One region of the Gordonia insulae genome, then DNA from elsewhere that is predicted to be linked to it. Evidence: riboswitches for the same ligand, from Rfam matches in the RefSeq annotation. Region 1 holds a riboswitch; the other holds the start of a gene.
The links. Region 1 has a riboswitch for S-adenosylmethionine ahead of D7316_RS21940 (aminotransferase class V-fold PLP-dependent enzyme). Riboswitches for the same ligand answer to the same signal wherever they lie in the genome.
Positions count from the first base shown of each region.

Region 1 (16,153 bases):
GGGGCCGCCGATCACACGATCGACCGCCTCCTCGAGCATCTCGGCCGTGATGGTGTTCTTGTTCTCGCGGGCGGCGAGCAGGGCCGCCTCGTTGACGACGTTGGCCAGATCGGCACCGGACATGCCCGGTGTCCGCTTGGCCAGACCGTCGAGATCGGCATCCGAATCGATCGGCTTGCCCTGGGCGTGCACCTTGAGGATCGCGCGACGTCCAGCGATGTCGGGGTTGCCGACCGGGATCTGTCGGTCGAAGCGTCCTGGCCGCAGCAGCGCGGGGTCGAGGATGTCGGGCCGGTTGGTCGCGGCGATCAGGATGACGCCCGAACGCTCACCGAAGCCGTCCATCTCGACGAGCAACTGGTTCAGGGTCTGCTCACGCTCGTCGTGGCCACCGCCGAGGCCGGCACCGCGCTGGCGTCCGACCGCGTCGATCTCGTCGACGAAGATGATGCACGGGCTGTTGTTCTTCGCCTGCTCGAACAGGTCGCGGACGCGGGAGGCGCCCACACCGACGAACATCTCCACGAAATCCGAGCCGGAGATGGTGAAGAACGGCACGCCGGCCTCGCCGGCGACGGCACGCGCGAGCAACGTCTTACCGGTGCCGGGCGGACCGTAGAGCAGCACGCCCTTGGGGATCTTCGCGCCGAGCGCCTGGTAGCGCGCCGGATTCTGCAGGAAGTCCTTGATCTCGTAGAGTTCCTCGACCGCCTCGTCGGCGCCTGCGACATCGGCGAACGTGGTCTTCGGCATGTCCTTGGTGAGCTGCTTGGCCTTCGACTTGCCGAAGCCCATGACCCCGCCCTTGCCGCCGCCCTGCATCCGGTTCATCACGAAGAAGAACAGGCCGAACAGCAGGAGCATCGGGAGGATGAAGATGAGGATCTGCCAGAGCGCCGACTGCTGGCTGACGTTGGTCTGATAAGCGGCGCCGGTCGTCGTGACCGAGTCGAAGACCTGTTCGCCGGCCGACGCCGGGTACTTGGCGCTGATCTTGGTGACGTCCTTGCCGTCGACCTTGATCGGCTCCTTGAGCTCGATCCGCAGCGTCTGCTCGCGGTCGTCGATGTCGATGCGGTCGGTGTTCTTGACATTGAGCTGTGTCAACGCGACCGAGGTGTCCACAGACCGGTATTCGCGACCGGAGTCGCGCATCACGCTCCAGCCCCAGAGGGCGAGCACGATCAGCGCCACGATGGCGAGGTTGCGGAAGACTGACTTTCGGTTCATGCCTGTTGGGTGGTGGTCCGGGAGCGCCCGCGCGGCTCTGCCCGTGCCGTTCCACTGTCCTTCCCGGTCGACGTCTTTGGCCGGCCGCGCATCACGACGCGCGGCTGTCCGTATTTGTAGAGGCTACCGGTCAACGAACATCCACGGAAAACCGTTCCGAGGCGTTACGGACACCACTCGACGCTGGTAGAGCGTCAGTTCTGGTAGACCGAGGGCCGCAGCCGCCCGATGAACGGCAGATCGCGGTACCGCTCGGCATAGTCGAGCCCGTATCCGACGACGAACTCGTTGGCGATGTCGAACCCGACGTCGGCGACGTCCACCGGCGAGCGCACCGCCTCGGGTTTGCGCAGCAGGGTGCACACCTCCAGCGACCGCGGGGACCGGGTCGCCAGGTTCTTCATCAACCACGACAGGGTGAGACCGGAGTCGATGATGTCCTCGACGATGAGGACGTCGCGGCCGGCGATGTCACGGTCGAGGTCTTTGAGAATCCGCACCACACCCGACGACGACGTCGACGAGCCGTAGCTGGAGACCGCCATGAATTCCATCTGCGACGGGATGGGCAGGGCCCGCGCGAAATCGGTCATGAACATGATCGCGCCCTTGAGAACACCGATCAGGACGAGATCCTCGTCGATGGCGGCGTACCTCGCGGCCACGGACTCGGCCAACTCCTGGGTGCGTTCGCGGATCTGATCCTCGGTGATGAGGATCGCCTCTATGTCGTCGCCGTACGGGCCTGTGCCACTCGGACTGGGGGACTGCACGTGTCTAGCTTGTCATGCCGCTCGCGAAACCGGTGAGCGAGCACCACTCCACCGACCGGCGACGGTGATCAGCGGATTTCGGCGGGTCGTGCAGCAAACGTAGGTTAAGACGTTCGGCCGACTTGTACGATCGACCGACAGTGGTCAACAATGGGATCGCAAATGTGATCTTTTCGATGTTGCGGACTCGTCGTGAGCCCGCTCTCTCCCCAGCCGCCCTCACCGATCCGAGAGACCTGATCGAATGTCCTCCACGCCGCGTTCCAGCCGTCCGTCCCGATTCTCCCGCACAGCCGTTCACACCCTCTCGATCACCGCACTGGCCGTGGCCACCGCCACCGCCGTGGCCGGCACCGCGCAGGCAGCACCCGCCACCGCCGCGCCGCCGCCCGTGAAGTACACGGCGTCGTCGACGGCTTCATCGATCAAGATCGCCATCGAGAACGGCTCGATCTCGACCGAGAACGGACAGCTCTCGATCCGCAACACCGCCGGCGCAGAGGTCTACCGGATGCCACTGGCCTACCGCATGGAGTACAAACAGTTCCCCATCGACGCGAAGACGGTCGGCAACACGACCACGCTGACACCGTCGAAGAATCCCGCACGGGCGACCCCGGTGAGCAAGTCCCAGGTCGACGGCCTGCGCGCGCAGGCCGCCAAGCAGGTCGACCCGGACGCCCCGAAGACCAAGAAGCAGCGTGACGACCGCGCGCTGAACCAGTTCACCCAGACGCTCAGCATCGGCATGACGGTGTCGCAGCTCGTCGGACTCATCGTGGGAGCGGTCGGCGGCGGGTTCGTCGGGTGCCTGGTGACGATCTTCGCCGCGTGCACCGGAGTGGTCGCGGGGGCGACGCTCGGTGGCATCGTCGGACTCGTCCTGGGTGGCGGCGGCACGCTCATCTACGCGGCGGTCCAGTACTTCCAGACCATCAACAAGCCGTTCGTGCCGCCCAAGGAAGTGGCGGCCCCGCAAGGCTGAGGACGCCGGACGGCGGATAGGCGTAACGAAGTAGGTCATTCGTACGACATCCAACCCGGGAACGGTGTGTCGGGCATCACACTCGCGTCACGAATGACAACATCTCTTCACACGCGACACACTTTTACCCACAACAGAACACGCATTTGTGAAGGTGAATTGTCCGTAGACAAATCGATTCCCGGGGACCGAATCATTTGTTCTGCGAACGAAACTCACCGATCTGCACCCGCAAACCGTGGCTCATGCCGACCGAGCCGACCGACCCGAAAGATTGGCCTATGTTCACATTCCGGCGCACCGGATCGACCCGACGGAGCTCCGCCCTGCAACTCCGTGTCCTCGCAATCATTTCTCTTGCCATAGCGGCGATTACGGCGTTCGCCGGATCCGTCCAGGCCGCGCCGGCACAAGCCGGGCCGGTTACCTACGACGTGTCCAAGACGGCCGACTCCATGAGTCTGACCGTGCACAACGGCACTATCAGCACCGGTAACGGGATGTTGGTGATTCGAAACAATGCCGGCGCGGAGAAGTTCCGGATGCCGCTGAATTATCGAATGGAATATCGGCAATTCCCGATCGATGCCCGCACCGCGGGAAAGACCGCAACCCTGGTGCCCTCTCGGGACGTCTCCCGGTCGACCGTGCTGGATCCCGCGCAGGTCGAGCCTGTCCGTGCGGCCGCAGCGGCAAAGCAGTCGGACGCGCCGCGCACCAAACGTGAGCGGGATGACCAGGCATTGGCCAGGTTCAACCAGGAGTTGAGCGCCGGCATGTCGATCTCGTCGATCGTCGGCACCCTCCTCGGCGCGCTCGTCGGCGCGGTCGCCGGATGCCTGCTCGGCCTCCCACTCGCTGGACTCGGCTGCCTGCCCGGTATCCCACTCGGCGCCTCGCTCGGCGGCCTCGCCGGCATCGCACTCGGCGGCGGTGGATCATTGATCTACAGCGCGATCAACTACTTCAACACCATCAACTCACCGTTCGTACCTCCTCGGAGGTGAGCACGCGCTGACCGGCAGCGCCTACTGAACCAACCACCCCGACGGTCCGCCTCAGCGTTCGACGAGGCGGACCGTCAATCTCTGTCCGGACCGGATGACGACCCGCCGAGCCGTCGGATCGCCGCCGATCGCGACGTGGCCGCGTGACCGTTCGTCGGTGACCAGGGCGTCGACTGCGGAGATCACGCGGTGCGTCGGTTCCGTCGCGCCGACGGCGAGCAGCCAGCGACGCACGACTCGGGTCCGGATGGCGGTCGGAACGCCGCGGATCGTCTCGACGTCGAGTTCACCGTCGACCGACGCGGCCGGCCACTGCGTGTCGGCGAGCGCATCGAGCGCGTCGAGGTCCGCCTGCAGAGCGTTCGCGGTCCGGCCCAGCGCGTCGACGACGCCACCGTGGAGGACGTCGTCGAGCAGCGGGAGCACCTCGGAGCGCAACCGCACCCGGGTGAATCGTCGATCGTCGTTGTGCGGATCGTGATGCGGTTGCAGCCCGAGCTCCGCACACGCCGTCACCGTGTCGGTGCGACGAATGCCCAGCAGTGGTCGACCCCACGGCTCACGCCACGGCCGCATACCCGCGATCGATCGGGCACCGGAGCCGCGCGCCAGCCCGAGTAGCACTGTTTCGGCCTGGTCGTCGGCGGTGTGGCCGAGCAGCACCGGCCGACCGTCGCGAGCGTCGTCCAGTGCGACGTAACGGGCGTCGCGGGCGGCCGCCTCGAGACCTCCTGCCGTACCCACCTCGACGGTGAGAACCTGCGCGCTCGCCCCGAGTCGCCGTGCGGTGTCGGCGGCCGCAGCGGCCACCCCGGCGGATCCGTCCTGCAGTCCGTGATCGACCACCAGCGCGCACACCGGCAATCCGGCCCGAAGCGCGCCCGCGACCAATGCCGACGAATCGGCCCCGCCGGACAGGGCGACACACACCGGCGCACCGGGGGGCAGATGGGCGTCGACGAAATCGGCGACCGTGCGGGTTACAAGACCCGCTGCATCCATGCCCGCGGCTCGTCGATCTCATTGGGGCGCGGCATCGTCTCCGGCGACGTCCAGATGGTGTTGAACGCCGTCATACCGACCGCGCCGACGACCTCGTCGACGAAGGCCTTGCCCCGGATGTACTGGGCGAGTTTGGCATCCATCCCGATCAACGCTCGGATGATGCGCTGAACCGGATTGCGCGGCGCGGCGCGACGCTTGTCGAAGGACTGCCGGATCTCGGCCACCGTCGGCACGTGAACCGGCCCGACGGCATCCATCACGTGATCGGCGTGACCTTCGAGCAGGGTGCCGAGCATCATCATCCGGCTGAACGCGTCGTACTGTTCCGGCGTCTGCAGCAGCTGCACGGCGCCGAGCACGCCCTTCTCGCGCGGCTTGTTGCTGCGCAACGTCTCGGTCAGCCGGGACACGATCTCCCCGGTCGACTCCCCCGCGTCCGACGTGATCAGCGCGATGTTGTCGACCATGTACTGACGCAGCCACGGATTCGCCGAGAACTGCACCCGATGGGTGACTTCGTGCAGACAAACCCAGAGCCGGAAGTCGCTGGGCACCACGCGAAGTGAACGTTCCACCGAGATGATGTTGGGCGCGACGACCATCAGCACACCGGGCTCACCGGTCTCCGGATCGGGTGTGAACGGATCGTACTGTCCCAGGATCGCCCCGGAGAGGAAGGCGAGGAGCCCACCCGCCTGCAAGCCGCCGGCCTTGGCCGACAGGTTCTCGATGCCGCCTTCGATGGACGCCAGCAGACCACCGGAATCCGAGGTATCGGCATCACCCGGCCCGCTCGCTCCGCTCCCGGCGCCGTTCCCACCCGGCCCGCTCGCTCCGCTCCCGGCGCCGTTCCCACCCGGCCCGCTCGCTCCGCTCCCGGCGCCGAGCATCGACTGCATCGACTGCGCCGCCGCATCGACCCACTCCTTGCGGTCGAGGATGCGGGTGGTCGGCACGCGCAACCCGTCGGCGAGTCCGGTGACGTCCCGGACCGGACCCTCCGCCCGCGTCGCGGCGTCGGCCAACTCGGCGTGAGCCGCGTCCAGGGTGTAGGCGGTGGTCTTGGGCCCCGGTCGGGACAACCGCTTGCCGGTCGCCGCGGCCAGTCCCCAGTCGATACGGGCACCGATCGACTCGACGTCACCGTGCCCGAGCTCGCTGGTCACATCACTGCTCGTCATCGACACCCACATTCCCTCAGCTCGCCGGCCACGGCGTCGAGCGCGGGCCGGGCGTCGGCCGGTGACGTGCCCCCCGACATCAGCGCGAAGGAGAGCACCCGGCCGTCGATGGTCTGGACTATCCCGGTCAACGAACTCACCCCGGTGAGGGTTCCCGTCTTCGCACGCACCCATCCGGCGCCCGGGTTGGTCTGCGGGTTGAACCTGTCGGCGAGCGTTCCCGTGCCGCCGGCGACGGGCAGACCGTCGAGCATCGACCGCATCAACGGCTGCGACGGGCCACTCGCCGCGGCCATGAGTTTGTCGAGCACGGCGGCGGGGACCCGGTTGGCGTAGGACAGTCCGGACGCATCACGCAGCGTCACGCCGGACATGTCGAAGCCGTGCTCGGTCAGCACCTTCTCCACCGCGGTCACCCCACCCGCGATGGTGGCGGGACCGCCCTGCGCCACCGACAGTTCGAGCGACAGCGTCTCCGCGAGCACGTTGTCACTGAATCGCATCATGTCGTTCACCCTGGTCACCAGCGGCGCCGACGTCACCGACGCGACGACCTGTCCACCCGCGGGTGCGGTGTCCTCGGTGACCCGAGTGTCGACGCCGAGCGCCGTCGCGAGCGCCTCCCCCGCGGTCGCCGCCGGGTTCTCCACCCGCGGCGAGTATTCGTCGAGAGGCTCGATCCGCCCGCCGTCGGCCATCAGCGACTCGATCGGCGCGATGTCGCCGCCCGCGATGTCCTGACGATCCCAGGTACGTTCCATCGTCGGCCCGCTGTAGGCGCCGGTGTCCACGGCGACCGACGTCACCGGGATGCCCGCCTTGCGGATCTGCGCCGCGAGGTCGGCGATCCGCGGTGCATCCGTGTAGAACGTGTCCGCGCCGGTGGGCTGCGCCGAGAGCGTCGGGTCGCCGGCCCCCTTCAGGATCAGGCGGCCGTTGGGACCGGCGATGACGGTCGTGGTCAGTCGTTTGTCGTGCGGCAAGCCGAGGAGCGCCGCGCTCGCGGTGAGGATCTTCGCGTTCGACGCCGGGACGCGAGGTTGGGTCGGCGCATCCGACCACAGGGTCGCGCCGGTCAGCGCGTCGCTGATCTGCCCGGTGAACTGGCCCAGCGCGGGATCGCGAACGGCAGCTGCGATGGCCTGCTGGACGCCCGCCGCCGTCGGCTCGGGCGCGGCGTCGGACACCGCCTTGATCTGCGGGTTCACCGTGATCGCGGCCGGTTGTGGCGGTATCCCCGGAGGCAGTTCGTCGGACTTGTCGAGGTGCAGTGCGACAGCGACCGAACCGGCCGCGATCAGCGCGAGGATGACCACCGAGATGATCGTCCACAGCAGCATGCGCCTGGTGGATCTGCGCCGTGCGCCCACAAAACCTCCGGATATCGCCGTGGGGTCCGACCCCCGATCTCTTGGCCCTCACAGTATCGTTGAGGCGATCTGCGCAGGCGACTGCTCGTCGGCTGCCATCACCACCAGCGAAATGACTTGCCAGGAGGAATCGTGGAATTCGATGTGACCATCGAGATCCCCAAGGGCGGCCGCAACAAATACGAGGTCGATCACGAGACGGGGAAGGTCTATCTGGACCGGTACCTGTACACGTCGATGGGTTACCCCGCCGACTACGGATACATCGACAACACGCTCGGCGAGGACGGCGACCCGCTCGACGCGATGGTGCTGCTGCCCGAATCGGTGTTCCCCGGCATCATCGTCCGCGCCCGCATCGTCGGCATGTTCACGATGTCCGACGAGGCCGGCGGCGACGACAAGCTCCTGTGCGTCCCGGCCGGCGATGTCCGCTGGGATCACATCCAGGACATCACCGACGTGAGCGAGTACGAGCTCGGCCCGATTGCGCACTTCTTCGAGCACTACAAGGACCTCGAGCCGGGCAAAGAGGTCCAGCCCGGCGGCTGGGTCGGCAAGGACCAGGCCGAGAAGATCGCGCAGGAAGCCGTGGAACGTCTCGAGAAGCACCCCGAGGAGACCAACGAGCCGTCGCGCGGCTGATCTCTACGGGCCGACAGAACACGGAAACCGCCGGCGGCGACGTCCACTTCGATGTGGAGGTCGCCGTCGGCGGTTTCGTGTTGCTGTCGGCGGTCGGTCAGGTCGTCAGCGTCGACTCCGGGTCACCGATCGGCTTCCCCTGGCGGAGAGGTAGTTCGCGCCAGGTGAGGGTGCCGATGATCGCGAGCAGCGACATGATCGACACGGCGAGGAAGACGCGATCCATCGAGTTCGCGAAGCCCTCCTTGATCGGCTGCGACAATTCGGTCGGCAGCTTCTCGATGACCGACGTGTCACTCATCACGCTGTCCGACGACGAGGTGGATGCGCCCGGATTCTGTGCTGCCGCCATCAATGACTTGGCGAATCCGCTGACCTGCGGATCGGTGCTCTGCGACGCCTGCACGACCGCCGTTCGATACTCGGGTTGAGTTGCCGCCGTGGTCATCTCGTCCTTGATGTTCGGCCCCATCAGGGAGAACAGCAGCGAGAAGAACACCGCGACACCGAGCGTGCCACCGATCTGCCGGAAGAAGGTCGCGGTGCCGGTCGAGAGCCCCATGTCCTTCGGCGGCAAGATGTTCTGCATCGCCAGCATGATCGGCTGCATCAGGTTGCCGAGGCCGAAGCCGAGCAGCGCCGCCATCAGCATCACCAGGTAGACCGGGGTGTCGGTGCCAACAGTGTGCAGCAGGAAGGTGGCGACAGTGATCAGCACGGATCCGATGATCGTGAAGATCTTGTAGCGCCCGGTTCGGGAGATCAGCTGGCCCGAGATGATGGAGCCGGTCATCAGACCGAGCACCATCGGCAGCATCTGCAGACCGGCCACCATGGGACTCGATCCGCGGAGCACCTGGAAGTACTGCGGCAGCATCGAGATGCCGCCGAACATCACCGCACCGACGATGACCGAGACTCCGATGCCCTGGCTGAACACCCGGCTCTTGAACACCCGGAGTGGGATCAGGGCGTCGTCGCCCATCTTGTGTTCGATCCAGATGAACGCGGCGATACCGACCACGCCGACCGCGTAACAGAGCATCGACAGTCCGGAGGTCCAGCCCCATTCACGTCCCTGCTCGGCAACGATGAGCAGTGGCGCGACGGCCACGGCGAGCGCGCTCGCGCCCCAATAGTCGGTACGTCCGCCGACGCCCTTCTGCTGGTCGTAGTTGAGAACGCGGTAGACCACGAACAACGCGACGAGTCCGATCGGCACGTTCACCAGGAACACCCAGCGCCAGCCGGAGATCCACAGGATCGTCGCCTGGCCCGCGAAGAGGCCACCGAGCACGGGACCGAGAACACTCGACGTGCCGAACACGGCCAGGAAGTAGCCCTGGTACTTCGCGCGCTCCCGCGGCGGCACGATGTCACCGATGGTGGTCAGCGCGAGGGTGAACAGACCGCCCGCACCGAGTCCCTGGAACGCGCGGAAAGCGGCGAGCTCGTACATCGACGTCGCGATGCTGCACAGCAGCGAACCGACGATGAAGATCGAGATGGCCAGCAGGAAGAACGGCTTGCGCCCGTAGAGGTCGGAGAGCTTGCCGTAGAGCGGGGTCACGATGGTGGCCGTGACGAGGTATGCGGTGGTCACCCACGCCTGCATGTCGTAGCCCTGCAGATCGTCGGCGATCGTGCGGATCGCGGTCGACACGATCGTCTGGTCCAGGGCGGCGAGGAACATGCCCATCATGAGGCCGGCGAGGATCGTCAGGATCTGCCGGTGGGTCAGGCCCGCACCCGCCACGTCATCGTGGGCCGCGGTCCCCGTGGCGGCCGATGATTCAGTCATTTCTGTCCTTTCACAAAATCTACCGGCGCGCCCGTCATCGGTGACGTGGGCGCCTTCGCACATGGCGGTGCGATGATCGACTCGGCCGCGTCGACGAATCTCCCGAGCAGACGCACGAGCGTCCAGAGTTCGTCGTCGGTCCAGTCCGACATCGCGTGGTCCATCGCGGTACGTCGCACCATCCTCATCGCCTCGACGCGTTCCCGGCCGGCATCCGTGATGACCAGCAGGATCGCGCGCCCGTCGACGGGGTCCGCCTCCCGGCGGACCAGTCCGAGTTCCACGAGCTGGGCGACGTGACGGCTCACCGTCGACGGATCGGCGTTGAGACTCTCGGCGAGTTCCCGCGACCGCATGGACTGTCGGGCCAGGTGGAACAGGCCCTTGAAGGCAGCCGTCTCGAACTCGCCGTCGGCGGTCTTGAACGTGGTGTGCACAGCCCGATCGCGGATGCGGATGTACCGGGCGAGCACATCGAACAGATCGTCCACAGCTTCCTGATCGAGCATGTTCGACCGCCTTCCCCGAGCGCCGGTTTTTACTTTCTCTTTGCAATTAGTTGTAGAGTGCAATTAGTTGCCGTGCGCAAGTATGCGCTCGGATTCGAACAAAGGCAAACGCCCCCCTACGATCAGAAATCGTGACTCCGCAGCCTCCGACCTCCACGGGCAGTCGCCCGCACTTCACCTCCATGCCCGACCTCGCGCTTCGCGACCTGGGCGGTGCGGTGCTGTGGACCAACGACGACCTGTTCGCCGAGGCGCAGAACCTCATCAAGTCACCGCCCGCGCAGTACCAGCCGGCCACGTTCGGCCACAAGGGTCAGATCTATGACGGCTGGGAGACGCGTCGGCGGCGATCCGACGGCGTCGACCAGGCGATCGTGCGACTCGGTGCGCCGGGCGTCGTCTACGGCGTCGTGGTCGACACGTCCTGGTTCAAGGGCAACTATCCGCCGTTCATCTCCGTCGAGGCGGCCGCGGTCGAGGGCGTGGCCTCGGTCGACCAACTGCTGGACGACACCGAATGGGTCACCATCGTCGAGAAGAGCCCGGCCGAGGGTGACACCCGCAATCCGTTCAAGGTCGACGCCAAGAACCGTTTCACCCATGTACGCCTGTCCATGTACCCCGACGGCGGCATCGCGCGCTTTCGCGTGCACGGGCGCGGCGTGCCGAATCCGCACTACTTCCGCTACGGACATTTCGACCTCGCGGCGCTGGAGAACGGCGGCCTGATCACGGCCTGCTCCAACATGTTCTACAGCTCGCCCAACAATCTGCTGATGCCCGGCCGCGCCCGCCACATGGGCGAGGGCTGGGAGACGTCGCGGCGCCGCGACTCGGGCAACGACTGGGTGCAGGTCCGCCTCGCCGGACGTGGCCAGATCAACCTCGTGGAGCTCGACACCAGCTACTTTCTCGGCAACGCCCCCGGCGCCGCATCTGTCCGCGGGCGTGACGGCGAGGACGGCGAATGGTTCGAGGTGTTGCCGCGCACGGACTTACAGCCGGACACGCGGCACCGGTTCGTGCTCGATCTCGATCGTCCGATGACCGAGGCCCGCATGGACATCTTCCCCGACGGCGGCATGGCGCGCTTCAAGCTCTACGGCACGCTGACCGGCGACGCCGAGTCGGCACTGATCGAGCAGTGGGAGCGCGGCGAAGCCTGAGTCGGCATTCGAGCGCTGCGAGCCCGGGTCACCGTCGGGGTGAGCTCATCACTGTCGTTCTCGCTCAAGTGTTCTCACGTATGCGCGGTCAGGTGTGCGACGTTGTCGGTACCCACCGATAGGATCTACGAGCGAACGAACGTGTCAAGACACCGTGACGCTGGTGTGCGCCAGCGCATCCCCGAGAATCTTGTGTAGGTTGACGATCGGGCGATGCGACTCGAATTGAGTCTCGTACGGCACCTTCATCTGAGCCATCAACGCAGAGTGGTTGTGGTTCAGCATGTCCTGATATCGCGGCAGCAACTCGGTGGTGACGTACTTCCACCGCAGGTCGAAGACCGACCAGTCCCAATCGGGGATCGGGGTGGCGATTCGGAGTGTACGGCCGTCAGCCATCCGGTCCCGGTAGGTGAACGAGATGAAGTTGCGCAGTGCGGGAACCCCGGCGATGGAGGGCGAGCCGGCCAGGGTCATCGCGTAGGTGAGCGCGGCCCCGACGCCGTCGGCTTTGCGATAGTTGCGCACGTTGTCGAATTGCCAACCCACCACGTCGTATTGCTCACGCCGCAGCAGGGTCTCGTTGCCCCGGGCCACCCGTGCATCGTCGTTGGACGCGATGTCGCGCCACGCCCCGGCGATCCCGTCGTCGATGAGGCCGGCGGCGCGGAACTCGTCGATGCCGCGCAGCCCGTCCTTGACGTAGGCGACGTGTAGCGGCATCAGATCGGTGAAGATCGCCTTCTGCATCACCAGGATCTGCCGCGAGAACCAGTCCAGATCGGCCGGGGTGATCTTGTCCGCGTGGTACGCGAGATTGCGCAGTCCCGCCGGGAACACACCGACAACACCCGGACCGGCGACCGACACGGCCTTGTCGATGATCGCGGCCGCGAGTGGCTGCAGCCCCTGGATGCGGTAGATGTCGCCGGCGAGAACCACATCGGCTGTGCCGCCGCCGAAATCGGCGCCGACCATGCCGGCCATGCCCGCCCACTGCAGCCCGCGGTGAGCGATCTGGAAGTTCTCGTAGTAGCGGTAGCTCTTGATCATCGTCGCTCGGGTCGCGTGGAATCCCTTCGCGGGATCCCAGGTGGCCAGTTCGATGCCGGCCTCGGTCGTCGCCTGGACGAGTCGGTACTGGAAGAGCAGGGCGGCATAGTGTTTCGGCGCCACACCGTCGGAGCGGGCCTCCTGGAGCAGGCCGCGAAGCCTGTCGAGGTCCGTCGGCAGACCGCGATTGACCCCGCCGCCATGCTGATCGGCGAATCGGTTGGTCAGGGGCAGGTCCAGGTACCGCTGGTAGGTGCCCGCCTGCGCCGGCCCGGCCGTCGAGGCCACCCCGATCACCGCACAGACCACCACGATCGACGCCACTGCCAGGCGACCGAGCATCGACACACCACTACCCCGAACCATGTTCTCCCCCTCGCAAAGATGGCAGAACCCTACTGAGCGGTAAGAACAGGTGTCAATTCAGGGACCGGGAGGGACATCCGGGATTCGGTCAGGCGACGCGGCCCCGCGCGGGATCGAGCACCGGCAGCACCTGCTCGCGCACCCGAGCGGCGGTCGCCGACCCGTCGAGCGGCACAATGATCACCGCATCGGCGATCTCGGCGACGTAGATGTCGCGGATGAGGGAGACCAGACCGCGGGGCGTCCCGACGTAGCGGATCGTCTCGGTGTCGTCGGCGCGTACGGGTTCATCCGCGGCAGACGCGCGGGCCGATGCCGGGTGTGGCGCGATCGCGGCCTCGACCTCGAGCGCCACGACGAAGTTCGCCGGATCGTGCGTGCCTGCCCTCAGCAGTGACCTGGCGCGTTGGGCATCGCGCAGCGTCGAGCGCCGCACCACGATCGGAAAAGATTGCGCCAGCGGATCTCCCGCCACGGCGACCTGCAGGCCGGGTCGGCCGATGCTGATGGTCGCCGGTGTCTGGTGAACGAACTCGATGGTCACGATGTCCTCGCTCTCGTGGTCAGCCGCGTCAGGGCATCGGTCAGTCGGTCGATGTCGTCGGAGCCGGTCCCGAGCCCGAAACTCGCCCGGACAGCGCCGTCGGGGTGACCCAACCGCTTCAACAACGGGTGCGCGCAGAACTTCCCGTCCCGCACTCCGACGCCCGCATCAGAGCTGAGGTACTCGGCGACCGCCCGAGGTGCGTGGCCGGCGACGTCGAAGCCTGCGATCCCCACCCGATCCGTCGAGTCGTCGAAGATCCGCAATGCGGTCACGCCGTCGATCGCGGCGAGCCCGTCGTCGAGACGGGCACGCAGCGCCTCCTCGTGCAGACCGATGGAATCGAACCCGATGTCGGCCAGCGCCGTGCACGCCGCCGCGATCGAGATGGCGCCGAGTACATTCGGCGACCCCGCCTCATGCCGCGCCGGTCCGCGATGCCACTCGACCGCGGCGTCGGCACCGGTGATTCCGAAGTCCACGCTCGCGGACGCGCCGCCACCGGCGAGATACGGCGGGGCGGCGTCGAGCCAGTCGGCGCGGCCGATCAGGACGCCCGCACCGAACGGTGCGTAGAGCTTGTGACCGGAGAACACCAGGTAATCGATGCCGTGGCTGACCATCGACACCCGACGATGAGCCACCAGTTGGGCGGCATCGACGAGGATGCGCGCGCCGTGCCGATGGGCGATCGACGCGAGACGGCCGATCGGCAGGACCTCACCGGTGACGTTGGACGCCGCGGTCACCGCGAGGAGCGCGGCCGGCGCGGAGGCGAGTTCGGCGTCGAGCGCCGCAAGGGTGTCCTCGATCGTGGCGCATGCCGGCACGACCCGCACCCGCGATGATCCGGTGCGGTCCGGTGCGCACCACGGGAGCAGGTTCGCATGGTGCTCGATGTCGAGCACCACGACGTCACCGCAGGTCACATGCGCCGCGAGATTGATCGCGTCGGTGGTGCCGCGGGTGAACACCACCGCGTCGTCCACACGGCCGCGGACAAACGCCCGGACCGTTTCGCGGGCTTCCTCATAGCGTCGGGTGGTGACCTGCGACAGGTGGCCGGCACCACGATGCACGCTGGCGTACTGCGCGAGGGACGCCTGCACGGTCTGCGCCACCGCCGTCAGGGCCGGCGCGCTGGCCGCGTAGTCGAGGTTGGCGTAGCGCGCCGAATCGCCTGCACGCAGCGGCACGCACTCGTCGGCACCGACGACCTGCGCGAGCGGCGCGATGGACGGGTGCGCCGGACCGAGCTCGGCGATGGGTGTGAGGAAGGGTGCTGAGAGAACAGCGGTCATGACAAATGCTCCTTGGAATCCGCGCTTGCCGTGATCACCTCGACCACGGCCAGGTCGTCACCCGGAGCACCCCACCGCGGAGGAGGGTTGCCGACCAGCGAGCCGGGGCTTGTCACTGGCACTCATGACCTGCACCAAGGTTCGCCCATCGCGCACCGGGGTGTCAATTTTGATTCAGCCTGCGCAAAACTCCCGATCGACGACGCCGGTAGCGTGAGGGCATGGCGTTTCCCGACGACGGCGTCTCCCCCGTGGTGTTCGTGCTGTCCCGTCCCCACGGCACAGTGCGCGGTCACGGCCACCGGCGCCGCTTCACCGAGACAGCGGACGCCGCCCACGCCGTCCGGACCGGAGCGGTCGACGCGATCACCGGCGCGATCCCCTTCGACCCGGACGATCGCGCGGCGCTGGTCGCACCCGTCGCACTGACGCACGACTCCGCGCCGCTCGCGGGCGCGCGGCCCCGACGCCACGACGTGACGTCGAGGACCTACCACCCCGACCGCCCGGTCCACCGCGACCGCGTGACCCGCGCCATCAAGGCGATCGCCGACGGCGCCGTCGACAAGGTGGTGCTGGCGCGCGCGGTGGACCTCGCGATCGCACCGGCCGCCGACGTCGAGGATCTGCTCGGCGCACTCGCGCACGGCAACACCGAGCACAACGCCTTCGGCGTGAACGTCGGCGCGGCGACCGGCGACGGCTCGTGGTTGCTCGGCGCCAGCCCGGAGGTGTTGTTACGCAAGGACGGTCGCGTGGTGACCGCGCAACCGTACGCCGGTTCCGCGCCCCGGTCGTCGGATCCGGAGACCGATCGTGCCGCGGCAGCCGCGCTCGCGGCGTCGGGCAAGGACCTCGCCGAGCACGCGTTCGTCGTCGACTACCTGCGCGACCGCCTCGGTCCGATCTGCGCGGATCTGCAAGCACCGTCGACGCCCGAGGTCCGTGCCACCGGCGAGATCTGGCATCTCGCGACACCGATCCGGGCGACCCTGCGCGACGACTCGGTCACCGCGCTGGACCTCGCACTGCTGCTCAGTCCTACGCCCGCCGTCTGTGGCACGCCGAGTGATGTTGCCGCGCAATTCATCCGGGAAGTCGAGGAGCCGCGGGGGCTGTACGGAGGCGCGGTCGGCTGGTGTGATGCCGCGGGCGACGGCGAGTGGATGGTGACCATCCGGTGCCTACAACTCGCCGAGGATCGACATCACCTGCGC
Region 1 covers NZ_CP033972.1:4,809,906-4,826,058, reverse strand. The annotation lists gene ftsH (ATP-dependent zinc metalloprotease FtsH) at 1-1,230, opposite strand, end outside; gene hpt (hypoxanthine phosphoribosyltransferase) at 1,425-2,003, opposite strand; gene D7316_RS21995 (glycine zipper family protein) at 2,248-2,988, shown strand; gene D7316_RS21990 (glycine zipper family protein) at 3,234-3,995, shown strand; gene tilS (tRNA lysidine(34) synthetase TilS) at 4,047-4,997, opposite strand; gene D7316_RS21980 (zinc-dependent metalloprotease) at 4,976-6,181, opposite strand; gene dacB (D-alanyl-D-alanine carboxypeptidase/D-alanyl-D-alanine endopeptidase) at 6,178-7,521, opposite strand; gene D7316_RS21970 (inorganic diphosphatase) at 7,684-8,196, shown strand; gene D7316_RS21965 (MDR family MFS transporter) at 8,294-9,997, opposite strand; gene D7316_RS21960 (MarR family winged helix-turn-helix transcriptional regulator) at 9,994-10,506, opposite strand; gene alc (allantoicase) at 10,689-11,672, shown strand; gene D7316_RS21950 (hypothetical protein) at 11,817-13,067, opposite strand; gene D7316_RS21945 (hypothetical protein) at 13,180-13,635, opposite strand; gene D7316_RS21940 (aminotransferase class V-fold PLP-dependent enzyme) at 13,632-14,936, opposite strand; SAM riboswitch class IV at 14,953-15,066, opposite strand; gene D7316_RS21935 (isochorismate synthase) at 15,158-16,153, shown strand, end outside.

Region 2 (16,153 bases), 3.2 Mb from region 1:
AGCCGGTTTCTACCCAGGGTGACATTTACATTGATGAATGGCAACATCTTGCCGGTCGAGTGTCGGACAGAGCGGGCCGATGACATCGCCGCGATCCGTGACGTGGTGACGGCAGCCTTCGGCCGATCGGACGAAGCGGATCTCGTCGATGCACTCCGTGGCGAACCTGACGTCTGGATTCCGGACCTCTCGGTGGTCGCCACCGCCGCCGGCGGCGAGATCGTCGGACATGCTCTGCTCACCCGATGTCGCGTGGGCGACGCGCCGGCACTCGCGTTGGCGCCCTGCTCTGTCGACCCCGGATGGCAGCGGCGCGGGGTGGGTATCGCCGCGATCACCTGCGCGCTCGGCCTCGCCCGGGGGCGTGCCGCGGAGAACCTGGTGGTGGTGCTCGGGCACCCGGAGTACTACCCGCGGTTCGGGTTCCGGCCGACATCGGAGGCCGGCATCTCGGCGTCCTTCGTCGTACCCGATGGGGCGCTGATGTACCTGGCGCTGGATCGTTCGCGTCCGATCCCGGCGGGCGTGATCACCTATCCGCCGGCATTCGGGGTGTGACATCTCCGCAATATAGCCAGGCAACTGTTCAGTTAGCTGTCTTATTTGGTAGAGTCGGGGCATGTCCGACGATGTGGACCTCCCAGCGATCGCGACCGACTTCCGGGTTGCCCTCGGCCAACTGATCCGACGCCTGCGGCAGCAGTCCCACACCTCCGATCTCACCCGATCGCAGACGAACGTGCTGGGCCGTCTCGAGCGCGAAGGGCCCGCCACCGCCAACGAACTGGCGCGGGCAGAAGGTATGCGCCCGCAGTCGATGGCCGCGATCGTCGGTGCGCTCCTCGAGGCCGGCCTGGTGTCGGGAACGCGCGATCCCCGCGACGGACGTAAGACGATCCTCGACCTGTCCCAGCAGGCGCGTGACGAATTCCGTGCCGGGCGGCTGGCTCGTGAGGATTGGCTCGCCGGACAGATGGCCGCGGTCCTGACCGACGGCGAGATCGCGCATCTCGCCTCGGCGACCGACCTACTCAGACGACTTGCCGAGTCGTGACAGACAGGAGAACTCAGCGTGAGCATGACGACACTCGATCCCCGGACGGCCTTGATCGTCATCGACCTGCAGCGCGGCATCGTCGGCCGTGAGCTGGCCCCACATCCGGCGCGGGAGGTGATCGATCGGTCCGTCGAGCTGGTCGATCGGTTCCGCGGGCACGATCTGCCGATCGCTTTCGTGACCGTCGAGGGACGGCCGCCGGGTCGAACCGACCTCGGTGGCGGCGGCCCACTCGACATGTCCGCCGGCTGGTCCGAGCTGATCGACGAATTCCGGCCCACGGCAGATGATCTCGTCGTCACCAAGTACGCGCGGAGTGCGTTCGCCGGCACCGGCCTCGCCGACGATCTCCACGAGCGTGGCGTCAGCCAGGTCGTGGTGGTGGGTATCGCGACCGGGGCGGGGGTGGAGTCCACGGCCCGCGACGCCCACGAGGCCGGATTCCACGTGACGTTGCCAGTCGACGCGATGACCGATTCCGATGGTGCTCGACATCAGCACAGTACGTCCGCCGTCTTTCCCCAGATCGCCGAGACCGGTTCGACCGCAGAGCTTCTCGAACTCCTCGACGCCACCCGGCGGTGACCGCCCATGCGCCGGCCGAGGTCGGCGTCGTCGCCGGTGAGAGGGGACCGAACCCGTTCGGATGGCGGTTCACGGGACCGCTGATGATGGGGTCCACCCTCAACCCGATCAACAGCTCGATGATCGCGACGGCCCTGGTCGGCATCGGAGTCGACTTCCACCGCGGACCGTCTTCGACGGCCGTGCTGATCTCCGTGCTCTATCTGTGCAGTGCGGTGATGCAGCCGACGATGGGCAAGCTGGCGCGGGTGTTCGGCGACCGGCGCGTCTTCGTCGGCGGACTGTGCATTCTGCTCCTGGCCGGCGTGATCGGCGCGCTGGCACCGGTGTTCGGGCTCCTCGTGTTGTCCCGGGCGCTGATCGGTGTCGGCACCTCGGCCGCGTATCCGACGGCGATGTCGCTGATCCGCAAGCGGGCCGACGCGGCGGGCATCGGCGTGCCGAGTCGGGTGCTCGGCGGATTCTCCATCGCCGCCCAGGTCATCGCGGTCATCGGACTGCCTGTCGGCGGCGTGCTGGCCGGGGTGTTCGGTTGGCGTGCGGTGTTCTTCGTCAACATCCCGGTTGCCGTGTTCACCCTGGTGTGGGTGTTGCGCAGTGTGCCGAAGGATTCGCCGGTGACCGACCGCGGCGGGCGAGCGGTACTGCGTGCGGTGGATCCCGTCGGGATCGTGCTCTTCGCCGGCACCGTCGTGACCGCGCTCGTCTTCCTGAGTGGGCTGACCTCACCGGCGTGGTGGCTGCTCCCGATCGTCGTCGCGCTGCTGGTGACCCTTGTGTGGTGGGAGAGGCGGACCGGTGAGCCGCTCATCGACGTTCGCATGATGGCGGGCAACGGCCCCCTGGTGCGCACGTATCTCCGGCAGGCGCTTGCGGCGCTCGGCTCGTACATGGCGATGTACGGGATCAGTCAATGGATGGAAGGAGCGGCCGGATACAGCGCATCGCAGGTCGGCCTCATCCTGATCCCGCTGTCGGCGGTGAGCATCGTCGTGGCCCGGGTGAACTCGACACGGGGATGGGTGCGTTGGCCGTTGCTGCTGACCGGATTGTGCTTCGCCGGCTCGGGGGCGATGGCGCTCTGCATCGGCAGTGGGAGCCCGGTCGTGGTGCTGATCGCGATGTCGGTGCTGTTCGGGCTCGCCAACGGCCTCAGCGGCTTCGCCAATCAGGCGACGCTGTACACGCAGAGTCCCGCCGAATCCATCGGCGTGGCGTCCGGGCTCTATCGCACATTCGCGTATTTCGGCGCGATCTTCTCCTCCAGCCTGATCGGTATCGCCTTCGGGCACAGGCGACCGACCGTGGTCTGCATCTCGTGGGAGTGGTGATCATCGTGATCGGGATGGTGCTGGTCGGCATGACGATCGGTGATCGGCGGATTCCGCGCAGCGTCGGATGACGCCCCTTCTGGTCTGTCGAACACATGTTCGATAGACTCGGGAAGTGGGATGGGATCAAGGGCCACCGACGTGGTCGGAGATGGAGCGGGTGCTCTCCGGTCGGGCGCGGGGCGACGGTCGGCCGGGCGAGGCATTCGGACCCGGGGACAACTCCGGGGGCGACGGCAACGACAGTCCCGCCTGGTCCCGCAAGCGTGGCACCTACCGCGCGGACGGTGTCGAACGTGGCCGGTCGTCGGTGCCCTTCGCCGAGCTCCACGCACACAGTGCCTACAGCTTCCTCGACGGCGCGTCGATGCCCGAGGAGATGGTGGAGGAGGCCCAGCGTCTGGACCTGCAGGCCCTGGCACTCACCGACCACGACGGCTTCTACGGTCTCGTCCGGTTTGCCGAGGCCGCTCGGGAATTCGCGATGCCGACGGTGTTCGGGGCGGAGCTCTCCCTGGAGCCCGACGTCACCCGGACCGGGATTCCGGATCCTCCCGGAGAACACCTGCTGGTGCTCGCACGCGACGGTGAGGGCTATCGGCGACTGTCCCGCACGATCGCCGATGCGCACATGGTGGCAGGGGAGAAGGGGCTGCTGCGCTACGACCGCGATGCCCTGCCCGACCGCGCGGGCGGGCACTGGCTGATTCTCACGGGTTGTCGTAAGGGCGCGGTCCGGCGAGCTCTCGACCGTGGTGGTCCGGAGGCGGCCGGGCACGCCCTGGCCGGATTGGTCGACCGATACGGTCGCGCCGACGTCGTGGTGGAACTGACCGCCCAGGCGTTGCCGGAGGACGACGAACGCAACGCGATCCTCGCCGGTCTTGCCCGCGATCTGGGGCTGACGACGGTCGCGACCACCGGAGCGCATTTCGCCGGTCCACGTCGGCGCAGGCTCGCGACGGCGGTCGCGGCGGTTCGGGCGCGGACGGACATCGAGACCATCGAGGGCTGGCTCCCGGGGGTCGGCGGTGCCCATCTGCGCAGTGGCGACGAGATGGCACGGCTCCTACCCGGCCACCCCGAGGCGATCGACAATTCCGTCGGATTGGCGGCCGACTGTGCATTCGAGTTGGGACTGATCGCGCCACAGCTGCCGCCGTTCGACGTCCCGGACGGCCATACCGAGATCAGCTGGCTACGGGAGCAGACCATGGCCGGGGCGTCGCGCCGGTACGGGCCCCCGGGTGCGCATCCACAGGCGTACCGGCAGATCGAACACGAGCTCGCCATCATCTCCTCACTCACCTTTCCCGGCTACTTCCTGGTGGTCGCCGACATCGTGAACTTCTGCAAGCGCAGCGACATCCTGTGTCAGGGCCGCGGCAGTGCCGCGAATTCCGCTGTCTGCTATGCCCTGGGAATCACGAATGTGGATCCGGTGGCCAACAAACTCCTGTTCGAGCGATTCCTGTCCCCCGAGCGCGACGGGCCGCCCGACATCGACGTGGACATCGAATCGGACCGTCGCGAAGAGGCCATCCAATACGTCTATCGCCGATACGGCCGTGATTACAGCGCGCAGGTCGCCAATGTCATCACCTACCGCGGCAAGTCCGCGGTCCGCGACATGGCGCGGGCACTGGGCTACGCCACGGGTCAGCAGGATGCCTGGAGCAAGGCTCCCGACGAGGCGCCCGGCGACGTCGCCGATCTGGCCGGCGAGATCATGGGTATGCCACGACATCTGGGCATCCATTCCGGTGGCATGGTGATCTGCGATCGGCCGATCGCCGATGTGTGTCCGACGGAGTGGGCGCGGATGGAGAACCGCAGCGTCCTGCAATGGGACAAGGATGACTGCGCCGCAATAGGTCTCGTCAAGTTCGACCTCCTCGGACTGGGGATGCTGTCGGCGCTGCACTATGCGATCGATCTCGTTGCCGAGCACAAGGGCATCGAGGTCGACCTGGCCAGGCTGGACCTGACCGAACCCGCGGTCTACGACATGCTCTGCCGCGCCGACTCGGTCGGTGTCTTCCAGGTGGAGTCCCGGGCACAGATGGCCACCCTGCCGCGACTGAAACCGCGGAACTTCTACGATCTGGTCGTGGAGGTGGCCCTCATCCGGCCGGGACCGATCCAGGGCGGGTCGGTGCATCCATACATCCGGCGTCGCAACGGAACCGAGCAGCCGACGGTCGAACACCCGTCGATGCGCAAGGCGCTCGATCGCACCCTGGGGGTGCCGCTGTTCCAGGAACAGCTGATGCAACTCGCGGTCGACGTCGCCGGATTCGATGCCGCCGAGGCGGACCAGCTGCGCCGGGCGATGGGCTCCAAGCGGTCACCCGAGCGGATGGAGCAGCTACGCCTCCGGTTCTACGCCGGCATGGCGGATCTGCACGGGATCACCGGCGACATGGCCGACCGGATCTTCGAGAAGATGGCCGCATTCGCCAATTTCGGTTTCCCGGAAAGTCATTCGCAGAGCTTTGCGTCGCTGGTGTTCTATTCGTCATGGTTCAAGCTGCACCACCCGGCGGCGTTCTGTGCGGCGTTGCTGCGGGCGCAGCCGATGGGTTTCTACTCGCCGCAGTCCCTGGTCGCCGACGCGCGGCGGCACGGCGTCGTGGTCCATCGTCCGGACATCAACCGGTCACTGACACATGCGACCCTGGAGAACGACGGACTGGAGGTCCGGCTGGGACTCGGTGGTGTCCGGAGCGTCGGCGACGACATCGCGGACCGGATCGTCGACTGCCGAGACCGCGACGGTGACTACCGGGACGTCACCGATGTGTCCCGCCGCGCCGAGCTGACGGTCCGTCACCTCGAAGGTCTCGCCGGGGCAGGGGCGTTCACCGGATTCGGGGTGAGTCGACGACAGGCGTTGTGGGAAGCAGGCGCCGCCGCGACGGTGCGATCGGATCAGCTGTCCCTCGAGTCGTCGGCCGACACACCCGTCCTGCCGGGCCTGTCGGACATCGAGCTCGCCGCAACGGATGCCTGGGCCACCGGGATCACCCCGACGTCCTATCCCACCCAGTTCCTCCGTCCGCGGCTCGAGGCCATCGGGGTGGTCCCGGCGGACGGTCTGCTGGCGGTCCCCGACGGTTCGCGGGTCTCGGTGGCCGGTGCGGTGACGCATCGCCAGCGTCCGGCGACCGCCTCGGGTGTGACGTTCATCAACCTGGAGGACGAAACCGGCATGGTGAACGTCGTGTGTTCGGTCGGGTTGTGGACTCGTTACCGGAGTCTGGCACACTCGGCGTCAGCATTGTTGATCCGTGGCACGGTGCAGAACGCCGAGGGGGCGGTGACCGTGGTGGCAGAGCGCTTGCAGCGCTTGGATCTTCGGGTCGGGACCCGTTCCAGGGATTGGCACTAGGAAGAGAAGGGGCGCCATGCCGAGGCAGATCGTGGTGACGGTGAAGCCGAGCAGCCGGAAAGGGCCGTTGGTGGAGACCGGACCGGACGGCTCGGTGACGATCTTCGTCCGGGAGCCGGCTCTCGAGGGCCGGGCCAACAAGGCGGTGGCCGAACTCCTCGCCAACCACCTCGGTGTCCCCAAGAGCAAGATCGCTCTCGTCGGCGGTGCCACCGCCCGGACGAAACGGTTCCGCGTCGACGGGTGAATCAACCGTCGTCTCGGTCGATCACACCGACACGATCACACCGCGCCGGTGAATCCGTTCTGCCGCCACGCCTCGTAGACGACGATGCTGGCCGCGTTGGCGAGGTTGTGTGAGCGGCGTCCGGCCAGCATCGGGATGCGTAGACGATCGGTGATCTCCGGTTCGGCGAGAACGTCGTCGGGCAGTCCGGTCGGCTCGGGGCCGAACAGCAGCACGTCACCCGGCCGGTAGTCGACGTCGGAGTGAAATCGCGACGCATGCGCCGTGAACGCGAACACCCGATCCGGTTGCATCGCGGTCCAGGCCGTCTCAAGGTCCGGATGCACTGTCACCGTGGCCATCTCGTGATAGTCGAGACCGGCACGCTTGACCTGGGCGTCGGACATGTCGAATCCCAGCGGCTCGATGAGGTGCAACTCACAGCCGGTGTTGGCGGCCAGTCGGATCGCGTTGCCGGTGTTCGGCGGGATGCATGGCTGATAGAACATGATGCGGAACATGGTCAGGACAGTGTAGGACGCATCATCGCGACTGCCGCAGCAGCGCCGTGTGGGCGATCCACCCGATCACCGCGCCGGCAGACGCACCGACGACCAGACCCAGGCCCGCGACCGAGGCGGCAACCATGGTCGTGAAGTCGCGCACGATGTCGTCGTTCTCGGTGGTGAGTTGCGCACTCTCCGCGGTGGACGGGCTGCCGCCGAACGGATCGCCCGGATACAACAGCAACCACGTGATCATGAAGGTGACCGACGCGACGACCAGTCCGCCGACGAGGGCGCCGAGCAGGATCGCCCGGGTGGGGGTGGGCCGGCGGTGGCCCGACGGCGCGGGTGCGGACATGCCCCGACGATATCGGGCCGCCTGCTGCGGATCGATCACGCGAATGACGGCGGCCGACGCGTCATTCGACTGTCGACCCGCCCCGCCGTCACAGATCGAGTCGAGTGTTCGCCCCGCACAACACCACGCACAACGTCGAATCCGGTTCGGGTGAAACAGCTCCGGTGGCGACCGCGGCGACGGCGGCGGCAGTGCCGTGCTCCACGACGATCCGGTGCTGCGTCCACAGATGCCGGCGCGCGGCGATCAGATCGTCGTCGGAGACCACGACACTGTCGACCGCCCGGTCGGCGATCGTCGACCAGCACAGGTCGCCGATCCGGGTGGCGCCCAGCGAATCGGCCGCCACGCTGTCCAGGTCCACCGCCACCGGCCGGCCCGCGGCGATCGACTGATGCAGGCAGGACGAGCCGACCGGTTCGACACCGACCACACGATCGCCCGGGCGCATCGCGGCTGCCAGACCGCCGAGCAGGCCACCTCCGCCGACGCACACGACGGTCGTCAGCGGGCCGTCGACGTCCTCGGCGAGCTCGAGCGCGATGGTGCCGGCACCCGCGACGATGTCGGGTTGGTCATACGCGTGCAGCGCAAGTGCGCCGGAGGAGTCGGCCATCTCCGCGGCGGCGTCGGCGGCCACCTGGTAGCGATCGCCGACCTGGTGCACCCGCGCGCCCAGCGCCAGCAGACTGTCGACCTTGACCTGCGGTGCCGTCTCCGGCACCACCACGGTGCATGTCGTGCCGGCGATGCGCGCTGCCCATGCCGCCCCGATCGCGGCGTTGCCGCCCGAGGCGACCAGGATCCCGGCGTCGTCGAGGCGGCCGGCGTCGTGTGCGTGCCGGACCGCGTTCAGGCTGCCGCGCGGTTTGAAGCAGCCGCCGACCTGGGTGTACTCCAGCTTGAACACGACGTCGACCGGCCCGTTGACGGTGTCGAGTTCCGTACGCAGGATCGGTGTTCGGCGTAGTGAGTCGCCGATCCGGGCGCGTGCGCTCTCGACGTCCGTGCCGGAGATCGGGAGTACACGTTCGGTCGCAGGGTCCACGTCGTGCCACGGTACGCACCGCGCGAATGGAACAATGGTCTTCCGTGACTGCGATACGACTGGACGGCAAGGCCACGCGCGACGAGATCTTCACCGACCTGAGCGTCCGAGTGGAGAAGCTGCGAGCCGACGGCATCACGCCCGGCCTCGGCACCGTACTGGTGGGCGACGACCCCGGATCGCGGTCCTACGTCAAGGGCAAGCACGCCGACTGCGCGCGGATCGGCGTGGCGTCGATCCGCAAGGACCTGCCGGCGGACGCGACCACCGAGCAGCTCAACGCGGCCATCGACGAGCTCAACGCCGATCCGGCCTGTACCGGCTACATCGTCCAGTTGCCCTTGCCCCGTCATCTCGACGAGAACGCCGCGCTGGAACGCATCGACCCGGAGAAAGACGCCGACGGGCTGCATCCGATCAATCTGGGCCGTCTCGTGCTGGGTGAGGAATCGACGCTGCCGTGTACACCCCGCGGCGTCATCCACCTGCTGCGTCGTTATGACATCCCGATCGCCGGTGCCCGCGTGACCGTCGTCGGCCGTGGGGTGACCATCGGCCGACCCATCGGGTTGTTGTTGACCCGCCGCAGCGAGAACGCCACCGTCACCCTCTGTCACACCGGTACCCGTGACCTGGCCGCCGAGATCTCCCGGGCCGACATCGTGATCGCTGCCGCCGGGGTCGGACACCTGGTCACCGCCGACATGGTCAAACCCGGGGCGGCCGTCATCGACGTCGGGGTGAGCCGGGACGAGGCGGGCGGCCTCGTCGGCGACGTCGCGCCGGACGTGTGGGAGGTCGCCGGGCACGTATCCCCGAATCCGGGTGGCGTCGGACCCCTGACCCGCGCATTCCTGCTGGTCAACGTCGTCGAACGGGCCGAGGCACAGTTGGCTGGGCGAGCCGCCGGGGCGGGAACGGCCGGGTGAGCCCGGAGGCGGGTACCGGGAATCGCGTCGAGCGGATCCGGCATGCGCGACAATTCCGGCGATACCTGGTGCAGATCCCGTACTTCCTCGTGCTGCTCGGCCTGGTGGTCGCCGCGGTGCTGGTGTTGTTCGATCGCTGGCGTCGAGGCGCGTTCGTCTTCGGTTCCGCACTACTTCTGGGCGCCGTTCTCAGGGCCCTGATCCCGACGTCGCGGGCCGGATTGCTCCAGGTCAGAAATCGGTTCTTCGACGTCGCGGTGATGGCGTCGGTCGGCTCGCTCATCCTCTGGCTGGCGACGTCGATCGATCCCTTGGGCACAGATTGATTACAATAGAGACCAACACGTGACCTGAGGCCCGAGGGGGCGCCGACACCCGGGGGAGTACGCATCACTTCGACGATCACTGCCGAGGACTCGACCATTCCCGACGATTCCACGTCGATGGGGGTGTCCGCAGGCGATGGAATGATCCATTATGTCCTGCTCACCCGTGACGACGCGGGTCGAAGCGTGGTCGACACCCGGGTCATCGACGTCGATCGGAGCGACGGGCTCGACGTGGCCGGACGGGTGAATGCGGGCATCGACCTCATGCTGGGGGCGGCGCGTGAGGCCGGGCTGCGGGTCGGGCCGATCGGGGTTGCCGCGCGTACGGCCAAACAGCGCCGGGAGCTCCAATCCCGGGGCGCCGGACCCCGGCGGCAGATCCACCTCGTGAACGACGACGAGGCCGTCGTCGCGTACCTGTCCGCGACCGGTCAGATCGGTCGGTTCGGCTCGGTGGTCGTGGTGGACTGCGGCGACACCGGGATGTCCCTGTACACGGTCGAACCCGGGACCGAGCAGATCTCCGCCCGCGAGCGTTCTCGCGTGCTCAGCGGCCGTCAGCTCGATCGCGCGATCGTCGGCCAGTTGGTCTCCGACGACGATGCCCAGGAGCCGATGGGAGCCCGCGTGCGGCGGCGGGCATTGCTCAGCGCCTGCCGGACCGCGAAGGAGGAGGTCTCGTCCCCGGGCTCCACCGCGGGCGCCGGCTCGATCCTGCTCGCCGACGGCGGCGGGCACATGGCCCTGACCGCTGAGACGATCGATGCGGCGGTGGCACCGATGATCGGTGAGGCGCGGAAGGTGTTGGGGGAGTACCTGTCCGCCAGCGCCGAGCGCGGCGTCCGGCCCGAGGCGGTCGTCCTCGTCGGCGGTATCGCGAATCTGCCCGCGGTCCGCAGAATGGTCGGTGTCGAGGACGACGTCGAGGTCATCGTGCCCGGCGGGCCCGAACTCGCCGCCTCGATCGGCGCCGCCATCCTGGCCCGGGCGCGAACCACGGCCGCCACGACCTCTCGGCTGGCCTTCATCGGTGGCCGACGGAACCGGGAGTGGTTGTCGGCGACCCCGATCGCCGTCGTCGGTGCGATCCTGGCCGCCGCGATGATGACGATATACGCGGTCAGTTCGTCGCTGGCCGGACACAACGGCCCGGCCCCGTCGCCGTCGTCACCGACCACGACGACCTCGTCGACGACGTCGGAGGCCATGTCGTCGTCCTCGACCGCGCCGCGACCGACGACCACTTCGCCGGCGGCGGCGCCGCCGACGCCACAACTGCCGCCCGAACCGACCGTTGGTACGACGCCGCGGACCGAACCGCGATGGAATGATGCGCCGGGTTGGGCCACGACGGAACTGCCGCCCACCTCGGAGCCGGGACCGCCGTCGACGACGACGCGCACATTGTCGCCGTTCCCGTTGCCGTCGCTGCCGTGGCCGGGAGATCGGCCCACGCCGACGATCCCGCCCGACCTGTTGCCGCCGGGTTTCGCGCCGCAGTCCACCCAGCCGACGCCAACGCCACCGGAGCCGGGAGCGGCACAGCCCGACGACGCTGTGCCGCGTGATCAGACGCCGCAGCAGCAGACACCGTCGCTGCCGACACCGACCGGCTAGGCGGCTTTCGCTCCCCGGATCGGTATCCGCTCACTCGATCGAATGCGCGGATACCGATCGAGGGAGCGAGAAGCCGGCTCAGCGGGCGATCTCGACGGTCCGCTTGAGCAGGTCGCTGATCGCGTCGAACTCGGTGAGGAATCCGTCGTGACCGTTGTCGGAGTGCACCACCTGCAGGCCGCCGACACAGTTGCCCAACTGTTCGGCGAGTTCGACCTGTAACCGCAAGGGGTACAAGCGGTCCGACACGATGCCCCCGACGATCACGGGTACCGTGCAACCCGCGAGGGCGGCGCGGACCCCACCGCGACCGCGCCCGACGTCGTGGTGGTTGAGGACCTCGCTGAGCACCACATAGCTACCCGGGTCGAACCGCTTGACCAGTTTGGTCGCCTGGTGCTGCAGGTAGCTGTCCACCGCGTATCGACCGCCGGTCAACGGCTCTTCGTCACCCTGCGCCTGATTGCCGAATCGCTGATCGAGTTCGGCCTCGCCCCGATAGGTGAGGTGGGCGATACGACGTGCGACGCCCAGCCCGGCGGTCGGGGTGCGCCCGGAGTCGTGATAGTCGCCGCCCTGCCAATCCGGGTCTGCCTGGATCGCGGCGATCTGCGTTGTCTGCGTACCGATCTGATCGGCGGTCGCGCGCGCGCCGACGGCGAGCACGAGCGCGCTGCGCACCAGTTCGGGATACTCGATGGCCCACTCCAATGCCCGCGCGCCACCCATCGACCCGCCGACGACGGCGCCGACGCCGGTGATGCCGAGACGATCGATCAGTGCGCGCTCGGCCCGCACCTGGTCGAGCACGGTGATCTGCGGAAAGCGCGAACCCCACGGCCGCCCTTCGGGATCCGGCGAGGACGGACCGGTCGAGCCCTTGCATCCGCCGAGCACGTTCGCCGAGATGACGCACCACTCGTCGGTGTCGATCGCACAGCCCGGCCCGATCAGGCCGTCCCACCAACCCGCCGACGAGTGCTCGTCGGCGGCCGGGCCGGTGACATGGGAGTCGCCGGTGAGGGCATGCAGGGTGAGGATCACGTTGTCGCGGGTGGGCGACAACGTCCCCCAGCGCTGGAACGCCAGGGTGACGTCGTCGATCCGTCCGCCGTTGTCGAGCGAGACCGAGCCGATGCCGACGCGAGACATCGCGCCGTCCGGCATGTTCTCCCAGTCGGGCCGTTGCGCGGGCTGGGTTTCCGGTTCGATACTCACCGACACAATTCACTCACTCTGCAATGCACCTCGATCACGTTGTCTCGAAATCACTTCGCCGCGGCGAACCCCTGCTCGAGGTCGGCGATGATGTCATCCACACCCTCGATCCCGACGGCCAGGCGAACCAGGCCGGGGGTGACGCCGGCGCCGAGTTGCTCCTCCGGGTTCAGCTGGCTGTGCGTCGTCGACGCGGGGTGGATCACCAGCGACCGCACATCACCGATATTGGCGACGTGGCTGTGTAGGGAGAGGGCATCGACGAACCGCTTGCCGGCATCGACGCCGCCGACGATCTCGAATCCGATGATGGCACCCTGCCCCTTCGGTAGTAGTTTCTGGGCACGGTCGTACCACTGCGACGACGGGAGTCCCGCGTACGCGACCGATTCGACCTGGGCGTGCTGATCGAGGAACTCGGCGACGCGCTGTGCATTGGCGACGTGCCGTTCGATTCGCAGGCTCAGCGTCTCGAGACCCTGCGCCAGCAGGAACGCGTTGAACGGCGAGATCGCGGCACCGGTGTCGCGCAGCCACTGCACGCGGGCCTTGAGTGCGAAGGCCGGTGCGCCGAGGTCGGCGAACACCGCGCCGTGGTAGCTGGCATCCGGGGTGGTGAAACCGGGGAACAGGTCCTTGCCGTCGCGCTGTGCGCGCCAGTCGAACGTGCCCCCGTCCACGATGACGCCGCCGATCGCGGTGCCGTGGCCACCGATGTACTTGGTGGCCGAGTGCACGACGATGTCGGCGCCGTGGGCGAGCGGATTGAGCAGGTAGGGCGTCGCCACCGTGTTGTCGACGATGAGCGGCAACTGATTGCGGTGGGCGACCTCGGCGATGCCCTCGAGGTCGAGGATCTCGTTGTTCGGGTTGGAGATCGTCTCGCCGAACAGTGCGCGCGTGTTGTCCCGGATCGCCGCCTGCCACGAGTCGAGATCTTCCGGATCGTCGACGAACGACACCTCGATGCCCAGTTTGGGCAGCGTGTAGTGGAAGAGGTTGTAGGTCCCGCCGTACAGCCGCGGGCTGGACACGACGTGGCCACCGTTCTCGACGATGTTGAGGATCGAGTAGGTCTCGGCCGCCTGGCCCGACGCGACGAGCAGTGCGGCGACGCCGCCTTCGAGCGCGGCGATGCGCTGCTCGACGGCATCCTGCGTCGGGTTCATGATCCGGGTGTAGATGTTGCCCGGCTCGGCGAGGCCGAAGAGATCTGCCGCGTGCTGGGTGTCGTTGAACGTGTACGACGTGGTCTGGTAAATCGGCAGCGCACGTGCGTTGGTCGCGGCATCGGCGGCCTGACCCACGTGAATCTGCTTGGTCTCGAAACTCCAGTTGTCGACGGGGTTGTCGAGGGTGCCGTCGGGGACGTCAGACATGATTGTGTGATCGCTTTCTACGGTCGGCAGGGTGCAACGACCCTGGTGGGGTCCGACCTTCGGACCCGCGCTTGCCGGGAAACGCGTATGCGTTCCTCAACCCGGTCATCACCCGGAGCACCCCACCGCGGTTGGAGGGTTGCCGATCAGCAAGCCGGGGCTTTGCGCTGATGCTCATGACCTGGCGTCAAGGATATAGCACGGCAAAACAGGTGCGAGAACCCTCCTGATCGGCGTGATTTGATCTGAGGACGGCTGTCATCCAAAAGGATGAACTTTGCATCCCGGCATGGTAAAACCCCAGTTCGAGATCGTTAGCATCACTCAGGAACATTTCTGTTTTGCGATAGCGGATCTAATCTGCGCTCAGCCCTGGGGAACGCGACGTCCGGCCCGACGAGCGCCCAGGTTGACGAAAGTCGCACGCGCATGACCAGTCGGTTCCGGTTGTCTCATCGGTTCTCCATCGTGCTCATCGCGGTGTCCTCCGGCTTCGCGGTGATAGCCGCGTTCTGTCTGCCGGGTGCGATCGGGGATGCGCGCGCAGAGAGCTGTGGCGCGGGCGCCGTGGTCATCGTCGGCGGAACGTGGGATCCCGAAGGCAAGGCGATGGTCGGGGTCGCCCAGCGGTACACGGGTAAAGGCGCGCGGAACGAGAACGTCGGGGGACCGTACTCCGGGGACGGCGCCTACGAGATCATCTACGCCGACTACCCGATGACCCTGTGGCCGCTCGGCGCCACGGGGTATGACGAGAGTGTCGCGGCGGGGAAGAAATCCACTGCCAACGAGATCGCCGACTATCAGTCGCGGTGTGACGGCAACCCCGTCGTCGTCGCGGGGTACTCCCAAGGTGCTCGGGTCGCCGGTGACGTTCTCTCCGACATCGGCAACTCGCCGAAGGTCGACGCCAACCGGGAGGCCGATGACGCCGGCGAGTACCGCCTCGTCGATGTGAACGGAACCCCCGAGGACTTCGCAGACGACGTCCTCGTCAAGTACGAGGGTGTGTCCGGCGAACTCTATGCCGATCCCCGCATGGACGGCACGGTCGCCGGAGAGGGGATCGAACTCGCATTGATCGGGATCATCCCGGGACTCACGATGTCCGGAGCCAGAGAAGGCGGATTCGGCGACGTGCCGGTCACCTCGGTCTGTGTCGACGGCGATCCGATCTGCGACCTCCCCGATCCGTTGCATGACCCGATCGGTGCCATCGACGGGCTCGTCGGCTACTTCAACAAGCACAATCAGTACCCACTGCACATGTTCCGCGACCCGAAACTCGCCTGGTGGACCGATCACGACGTCGAGTGCAGCGCCGAGGGAGCCTGCGTCGTCGCCTATGACTCCGCGATCATGGTCGCGATCCGGGAGGGCGCCGATGCGATCGGCCTCGACGGTGACCGCATCCCCGACCTCCTCGCCGACCACCTGACCATCCGGCTGCCGGACGGGATGGCGCTCGCCAACCTCCAGCCCCTGGTGCGCCTCGTACAGGATCGGCTCCCATCGCTGCCCAATCTGGGCTACGGCGCATATCTCCCGGACCTGTACGTCTTCCAGGCCATCCTGGACGGCATCGTGAACCGCGCCCCGGACGAGATCAAGGGTGGCGTGGCCGCGCTCGCCGCCAGCGCGAAGAGCATCCTGCTGTACCCGGCGAACTTCGTGAAGTACTGGGCCGGGCAGGTGGTCGGGCCTGTCGTCACGACCGGCGCGTCGACGATGCTGCTCGCCGATGATTCGGTGTCGGCCGGCATGGCCGACGAACAGGCCACCTACGCACGCACGCTCGCAGCGGTCGAGAACCCACCCGCGGTGGGAACGTCGGGGGCCGACTCGGCGCCCGCCGAGTCGGCTCCGGCGCCCACAACGACGACGCCCGCGGTCGATCCGGTGGTGTCGGCGGAGCAACCGTCGTCGTCGGGCACGGGCGACGGCACCCCGCCCGCCTACGAGCCGCCTGCGTCGGCCGAGCCCCCCGCCGAGGAGTCGCCCGCATACGACCCTCCCGCTCACGAACCGCCGGTGCAGGACTCGCAGCCCGCATCGTCGCAGGACACCTCCGCCCCCGATCCGGGCGACGACGGTCCGTCCGGCGAGGCCGCCGCCACCGATACGCAGAGCAGCGGACAAGGAACGTCGGCCGACGAGGGCGGTTCGTCGGAGGGCGGCT
Region 2 covers NZ_CP033972.1:1,626,780-1,642,932, reverse strand. The annotation lists gene D7316_RS07445 (GNAT family N-acetyltransferase) at 34-558, shown strand; gene D7316_RS07440 (MarR family winged helix-turn-helix transcriptional regulator) at 620-1,054, shown strand; gene D7316_RS07435 (isochorismatase family cysteine hydrolase) at 1,079-1,642, shown strand; gene D7316_RS07430 (MFS transporter) at 1,639-2,973, shown strand; gene D7316_RS07425 (error-prone DNA polymerase) at 3,089-6,364, shown strand; gene D7316_RS07420 (DUF167 domain-containing protein) at 6,381-6,611, shown strand; gene D7316_RS07415 (tRNA (cytidine(34)-2'-O)-methyltransferase) at 6,647-7,111, opposite strand; gene D7316_RS07410 (hypothetical protein) at 7,134-7,454, opposite strand; gene D7316_RS07405 (serine/threonine dehydratase) at 7,543-8,502, opposite strand; gene D7316_RS07400 (bifunctional methylenetetrahydrofolate dehydrogenase/methenyltetrahydrofolate cyclohydrolase) at 8,547-9,431, shown strand; gene D7316_RS07395 (DUF3017 domain-containing protein) at 9,428-9,757, shown strand; gene D7316_RS07390 (Hsp70 family protein) at 9,899-11,377, shown strand; gene metX (homoserine O-acetyltransferase MetX) at 11,456-12,601, opposite strand; gene D7316_RS07380 (bifunctional o-acetylhomoserine/o-acetylserine sulfhydrylase) at 12,646-13,974, opposite strand; SAM riboswitch class IV at 14,037-14,156, opposite strand; gene D7316_RS07375 (PE-PPE domain-containing protein) at 14,404-16,153, shown strand, end outside.
Region 2: it holds a riboswitch for S-adenosylmethionine, as region 1 does, so the genes downstream of both, D7316_RS07380 (bifunctional o-acetylhomoserine/o-acetylserine sulfhydrylase) here and D7316_RS21940 (aminotransferase class V-fold PLP-dependent enzyme) in region 1, are expected to answer to the same signal.